Sporomusa termitida: one gene and its partner. The protein of the gene in region 1 interacts with the protein of each later gene in a pairwise test. Links are inferred from orthologs where the notes say so. Each region holds a gene or a part of one and is shown on either strand. Other genes may lie near its edges. The genes, in order: SPTER_RS17220 and groL.

Region 1 (3,293 bases):
GCCGCCGGTAATCAAGGCCGACATGCGTTTGGCGATGCTGCCATATAATCTAAATTGTGCCATAAAATACTATGACCTCCTTGATGTTATCGCTATTTTTTTCGGGTTCTGACTGTTCAGTCAGGTACTTATAATTATATGTCCAAGCCTGGGCGGTGTCAATGCCAAGTGTATCAGAATGACCGCCGGACACCGAAATAAGATGCCTTTTCCTCCCCCTTGTTCAGGTCATCAGACTGACCGACAATAAAGGTATCAGGTGCCACCTTATACTGTGTCCGCAGCTTGACCCGCACATCATTCGGATCATACACATCCAGCGACAGCCGCAATTGACTGCCCATTTTGGCATCAACCCCGACCCCGGCTTTACTGTCAATCACCCCGAAGCGCTGATTAAAGACCGGTCCTCTTTTGCCCAGCTGGAGGTTCAGCTTGCTGTCTTCGCCAATATCGCTCACGCCAATAACGGTAAAGTCGCCGGGCCCGGTATTGATCGTAATATCGGCATTGCTTTTGTATTTATGGGTATCGGTATTATATAAGGCTTCTACATTTGTTTCTGTTTCTATCGCCGCTACCCGGCCCAGCATCTTGTTGGCTTTGGCACTGGCATCACGCGCGTTCTTCAGGGTTTCTTTGATATTTTGAGCTGTTGCCGGTTCTGTTACCACCCCTTCTAAAGCGGCAGCCATTCTCTCCACCCGGCTGCTGGTTTGTTGCAGGGCAGTGATGGTTGCCCGCAGCTCAAGGGCTGTCTTGCCGTCATTGTCGACAGTGGCAATCATTTTATCCACCCGGGCGGCGGTATCCTTAAGACTGCCGGACATGGCCTTCAGATTAGCGACCGCCGCGGTCACATCGCCCTGATTTTTCTCAGCCAGAGTGGCCAGCGTAGTCGTCAGTCTGTTTAGATTAGCCGTGATCTCCCGGGCATTTAAGGCCGACTCCTTCAGGGCCGCTCTTACTTTATCGTCGGCCAGCACATCATTCAGGGCCTTAACCAGTGTCCTCACCTCAGCCAGCACCTGATTGGCCGCTACCATCAATTCATCCATTCCCTGGGGACTCTCGCCATATACTCTGGCATGGGGGGCTAAAAACCCCTTGAGCTCCCGGGGCGGCATAATATTAATATATTTTTCCCCCAGTAAACCGTCAGACCCAATTGTCAGAGCAGACCCTGCCGGTATTTTTACCCCGGGATTAAGCATAATGTCGGCGGCCACACCGTCAGGCAGTACCTGCACAGCAGTGACCTCGCCAATTTCAACACCGGCATAACGGACAATATTGCCTGGCTTCAGCCCGCTGACCTGAGCGAAAACAGCCTGGATCGGATAACCTTTGTCACCAAAAGTAATGCCGCTTAAATAAGCAAACATTCCGGCTAGCAGCAGCAGGCCGGCAAGAGTTACAGCGCCGACTTTGGCCTCGGTATTCATACCCTTGCCCTCCCCTTACGCTCCGGCAGGACGGTCGCCCCGCGGATAAATTTAGCCACAATCGGATTCTCCGACTGTTTGAAACTATCGGGTGTACCGGCCTCAATGATGCTGCCATTATGGATCATGGCAATCCGGTCGGCAATCCGGAAGGCACTTGACATGTTATGGGTCACAACCACCGAGGTGGCATCAATCATTCGCCTGGTACTGACAATCATCCGGTCAATCGTATTGGCCATAATGGGATCAAGCCCGGCCGTAGGCTCATCATACAGAACAATATGCGGATTAATGGCAATCGCCCTCGCCAGGCTGACCCGTTTTTTCATGCCGCCGGACAGTTCACTCGGCATGGCATTTTCCTGCCCGCGCAGGCCTACCATGCGCAGCTTGCGGCGTATTGTCCGCAGAATCTCCGCTTCGGACATATCGGTGTGCTGCCTGAGGCCGAAGGCCACATTTTCCCCGACCGACATGGAATCAAATAACGCCGAATACTGAAAGACCATGCCCATCTCCAGCCTGATCCTGCCCAGTTCATCCTCGGTCAGGCCGGTGATTTCCCGGTTATTGACCCAAATCTCCCCGGCGGTTGGTTTTAACAGACCAATAATCAGCCGCAGTAATGTGCTTTTACCGGAACCGCTTGGCCCGATAATCACCATAATTTCCCCTTGTTCAATAGTAAGGTTAATGTCTTTAAGTATTTGCTTGCCGCGAAACTCCATATTGACATTAACTAGTCTGATCATAATTTATACCTCATTTAATTTTTACCGGTATAATAGTACCGATAAAAAATAGTTGCTGACAAAAATCAGGATGATCGATAAGACAACCGAACCGGTTGTTGCCTGCCCTACCCCCTCAGCCCCCTGGGCGGTGGTCAGTCCTTTATGGCAGCCGATCAGGGCGACAATGGCCCCAAAAAATATAGCTTTGATCATGCCGCCGATGATATCGTGGGGTACGGCAAAAACCTTGATCGAATTAAAGAAAGTGAAGGAGCTGATACCGGCATAGTATTTGCCGATCATATAGCTGCCGAAAGTCCCAATGACATCGGCAAAGATAACCAGTACCGGCAGCATCACCATGCAGGCCAGCATCCGGGGCACTACCAGATAGGCAACCGGGTTTACGGCCATTACCCGCAGGGCATCAATCTGCTCTGTTACTTTCATGGAGCCGATTTCGGCCGTAATTGCGGCCCCCACCCGCCCGGCAAAGACCACACCGGTCAAAACAGGCGATAACTCACGGGCCATGGCTACCGCCACAAGCCCGCCAACCGAGGACTGAGCCCCGTATTTTACAAATTCAAAAGCGGTTTGCACCGTCATGACCATACCTGTAAACAGCATGGTCAGCAAGACAATGGCCAGTGAATCTGCCCCCAGATGCGCCATTTGCCTAAGCAGCAGGGTAGTGTTCAGCCGGCGCAGATGTAACACAGTCTGACTAAACAGGATGAGCACCTGGCCCACATGCTCCAAAAAAGTTATAACAATTCGCCCGGTACGGGTGAATAGCTGATTAAGCATAGGCAAGCTCCTTAACCTTATTCGGTGCAGTTGATCTTTAATAGTATTCAATATTTATTTTTAATTCCCTGCCGTTTTTTTAACTGCCTCTATTTTCCTTGCCGGCGGCGGCTTAGGCCGGACTGAACAAAAGGCAAAAGCCGCATCTAATGCGGCTTTTCTCCAGCAGGCAATTTACTTGATGATATTTAACATGACCTGAGTGTCACCATCAATAATATAATCGGTTGTTACATACACTTTTTGTTTCAACTCGTCGCCTTTGCTATTTTTGCCGGCCGCCCTGCCAGCTGGCCCGTTT
Region 2 (3,231 bases), 2.7 Mb from region 1 along the record:
TCAAGATTGGCTATGCGCTGTGAACCATTATTATGTAAGGAGCCTGGTGCTGCTGCCGCTACGGAAGAGAACATACCAACCTGCAGGAGGCCAAGCATAGAGTAAACGATTATTTTTTTCATTGCCATTTTCATATAGATACACTTCCTTCTGTTATTATGTTTTTACTATATCATCCATTCCTTTGAATTTCTTTAGAAAATATTGGATGAAATTAAAATAGCCATATCCCCGGGATATGGCTAATAAACAAACCACAATATCTAATCCTTGGACGAACTGCCGATTGCAATACCAATCAAGAAAGCGGCTATTTCACGCAATTGGTGGTCATGGCGTTCTTTTTCACGCCTTTGCCGTTCCCGCCAGTCCCGTTCGTTCTCATGCGCACGGCGTCTCATTTCCCGCTCATGGCGTTCGTTTTCCCGTCGTAAGCGCTCTTTATGCTCCCGCCGCCGCTCCCGTTCATAGCGTTCGCGGTCGTGCCGGTCCCGTTCATACCGGTCACGGTCGCGGCGATCATGCCGGTCATGCCGGCCAAGTTGTACGATTTGTTGCGACTCATCGTTATATAAAGATGAAGCTTCAGCTACAGTTGCAAACATACCAAATTGCATGATCCCGGCCAGGGAATAAACCACTGTTTTTTTAACCAGGCTATTCATAAGCATTTCCTCCTAAATTTACTACTTCCATCATAATATGGAAATGTGACAAAAAAATGACAGAGGTTTGACGTAGAGCCGCAGATTGGTAAGCAAGCAATTTCAGTCCCCGCAAACATTTTAAGTTTTATAAACAAACTATAAAATGAATAGAAGCTGCCCACAAGTTTGATCATAACTTATGGACAGCTTCTAACTTTTTATCATTTTCGGTAACCAAATGGCAACATTAGCCGTGGGAGCGATACTTAGAACCTCAATTTACGGAGGCTCCAGGTACTTGCTACATCATGCCGCCCATGCCGCCCATACCGCCCATGCCACCCATGCCACCCATACCGGCAGGAGCACCGCCGGCGTCTTTTTCAGGCTTATCGGCAACAAGAGTTTCAGTGGTAAGAACCATCGCGGAAATGCTGGCAGCATTTTGCAGGGCTGAACGGGTAACCTTCGCCGGATCAACAATACCGGCTGCAATCATGTCAACATATTCTTCGGTCAGAGCGTTAAAGCCAAAGCCCTTACCGGCTTTCTTAACGTTTTCAACAACAACTGAGCCTTCTAAGCCGGCGTTGTTGGCGATTTGACGTACCGGCTCTTCAATAGCACGTCGCACGATCTGAACACCGGTTTTTTCATCGCCGGTAAGCTTGAGGCTGGCCAGGCTTGCCTGAATATCAATGAAGGTAGTACCGCCGCCGGCAACAATTCCTTCTTCCACAGCCGCACGGGTTGCATTCAGAGCATCTTCAATGCGGAGTTTCTTTTCTTTCAGTTCAACCTCGGTTGCAGCACCTACCTGGATGACGGCTACACCGCCGGCCAGTTTGGCCAAACGCTCCTGCAATTTTTCCTTATCGAAGTCGGAAGTGGTTTCTTCAATTTGCGCGCGAATCTGGTTAATGCGTTTTTTGATTTCGTCATTTTGGCCGCTGCCGTCAACAATAGTGGTTTCTTCTTTGGACACGCGGATCTGACGGGCGCGACCAAGATCTTCAAGGGTTACGCTGTCAAGCTTACGTCCCAGTTCTTCAGTGATCACAGCGCCGCCGGTAACGATGGCGATGTCTTCCAGCATAGCCTTTCTGCGGTCGCCAAAGCCAGGAGCCTTAACGGCAACAGCGCGGAAAGTGCCGCGAAGTTTGTTAACAACCAAAGTAGCCAGGGCTTCACCTTCGACATCTTCGGCAATGATCAGCAGTTCTTTGCCCTGTTGAACGACTTTTTCCAGTACCGGCAGCAGGTCGGCAATTGCCCCGATCTTACGGTCAGTAATGAGGACATAGGGATCGCTTAAAACAGCTTCCATTTTGTCCGGGTCGGTAATCATATAAGGAGAGATATAACCACGGTCAAACTGCATGCCTTCCACAACTTCAAGGTCAGTGCCCATGGTTTTGGACTCTTCAACAGTGATTACACCATCTTTGCCCACTTTTTCCATAGCTTCAGCAATCAGTGAACCGATTTCTTCGTCCCCGGCTGAAATTGATGCCACCTGCGCGATAGCGTCTTTGGTTTCTACTTTCTTGGCGCTCTTTTTGATTTCCTCAACAAGCACGTTGACAGCCTGTTGAATACCTTTTTTCAGGATCATCGGATTAGCACCGGCAGCCACATTTTTCATGCCTTCACGAATCATGGCCTGGGCTAAGAGAGTAGCGGTGGTTGTACCGTCACCGGCAACATCATTAGTTTTGGTGGCAACTTCTTTAACAAGCTGAGCCCCCATATTCTCAAACGGATCTTCCAGATCGATGTCACGGGCAATGGTTACACCGTCATTAGTGATGGCCGGAGCGCCGAATTTCTTGTCAAGCACTACATTGCGGCCCTTCGGTCCTAAAGTAACTTTAACAGCATTAGCCAGAGCATTTACGCCCCGCTCCAGTGCACGGCGTGCTTCTTCATCAAACAAAATTTGTTTAGCCATTTATGTATTACCTACCTTTCATCTTATAATAATTAGCTGATTATTCAATAATAGCCAGGATGTCTCTTTCACTGATGATGAGATATTCTTTGCCCTCAACCTTGACTTCAGTGCCGGCATATTTAGAGAAAATAATCTTGTCGCCAACTGCAACATCCAAGGCAACCTTTTGGCCGTTTTCCAGAGTTTTTCCTGAACCAACAGCCACAACTTTACCCTCTTGCGGCTTCTCCTTGACTGTGTCAGGAAGAACGATACCACTCTTGGTCATTTCCTCCTTTGCCAAAGCCTCAATTACAACTCTGTCGCCTAATGGCTTAATCATGTAAAGAACCTCCCTTTATAGTGTGTTAAAATTAACTGTTTGTTGTTAGCACTCGCTTAAGTTGAGTGCTAATTCCATAATTTATAATATAAAATTCGCTCCAAAAAATCAAGTCATTTCGGTAAAAAATACATAAAAATTTTAAAAAAGTATCAAAACTGAGGGCAGAGGCTGTTAAAACCCCTGCCCGGCAGCAAATATCCTTATTATCGTTTACGAGTGGCTGACTCAACAATGGCCGCCGCCACATCCCGGATTGATTTGCGTTTGCTCATGCTGTATTGCTGAATGCGGCGATAGGCCTCACT

The links.
Region 2: the proteins of SPTER_RS17220 (region 1) and groL interact in binary tests that used the Escherichia coli proteins (3 or more experiments, as listed by UniProt). The link is inferred for Sporomusa termitida from one-to-one orthologs.

What each region holds. Positions count from the first base shown.
Region 1 is NZ_CP036259.1:3,661,873-3,665,165, forward strand. The notes cover bases 322-3,288. They hold SPTER_RS17220 (ABC transporter ATP-binding protein), read right to left. Parts: upstream 2,201-3,288; coding sequence 1,442-2,200; downstream 322-1,441. Other genes in these bases: SPTER_RS17215 (MlaD family protein), read right to left, coding at 322-1,445; SPTER_RS17225 (MlaE family ABC transporter permease), read right to left, coding at 2,222-2,992; SPTER_RS17230 (SpoIVB peptidase S55 domain-containing protein), read right to left, coding at 3,167-3,288. Also shown: SPTER_RS17210 (TolC family protein), read right to left, coding at 1-63; more of SPTER_RS17215, read right to left, coding at 174-321; more of SPTER_RS17230, read right to left, coding at 3,289-3,293. UniProt on the Escherichia coli protein: Part of the ABC transporter complex MlaFEDB, which is involved in a phospholipid transport pathway that maintains lipid asymmetry in the outer membrane by retrograde trafficking of phospholipids from the outer membrane to the inner membrane.
Region 2 is NZ_CP036259.1:955,733-958,963, reverse strand. Bases 274-3,178 are described here. They hold groL (chaperonin GroEL), read right to left. Parts: upstream 2,599-3,178; coding sequence 949-2,598; downstream 274-948. Other genes in these bases: SPTER_RS04295 (ANTAR domain-containing response regulator), read right to left, coding at 3,130-3,178; groES (co-chaperone GroES), read right to left, coding at 2,639-2,923; SPTER_RS04310 (hypothetical protein), read right to left, coding at 274-665. In the rest of the region: SPTER_RS04315 (hypothetical protein), read right to left, coding at 1-134; more of SPTER_RS04310, read right to left, coding at 264-273; more of SPTER_RS04295, read right to left, coding at 3,179-3,231.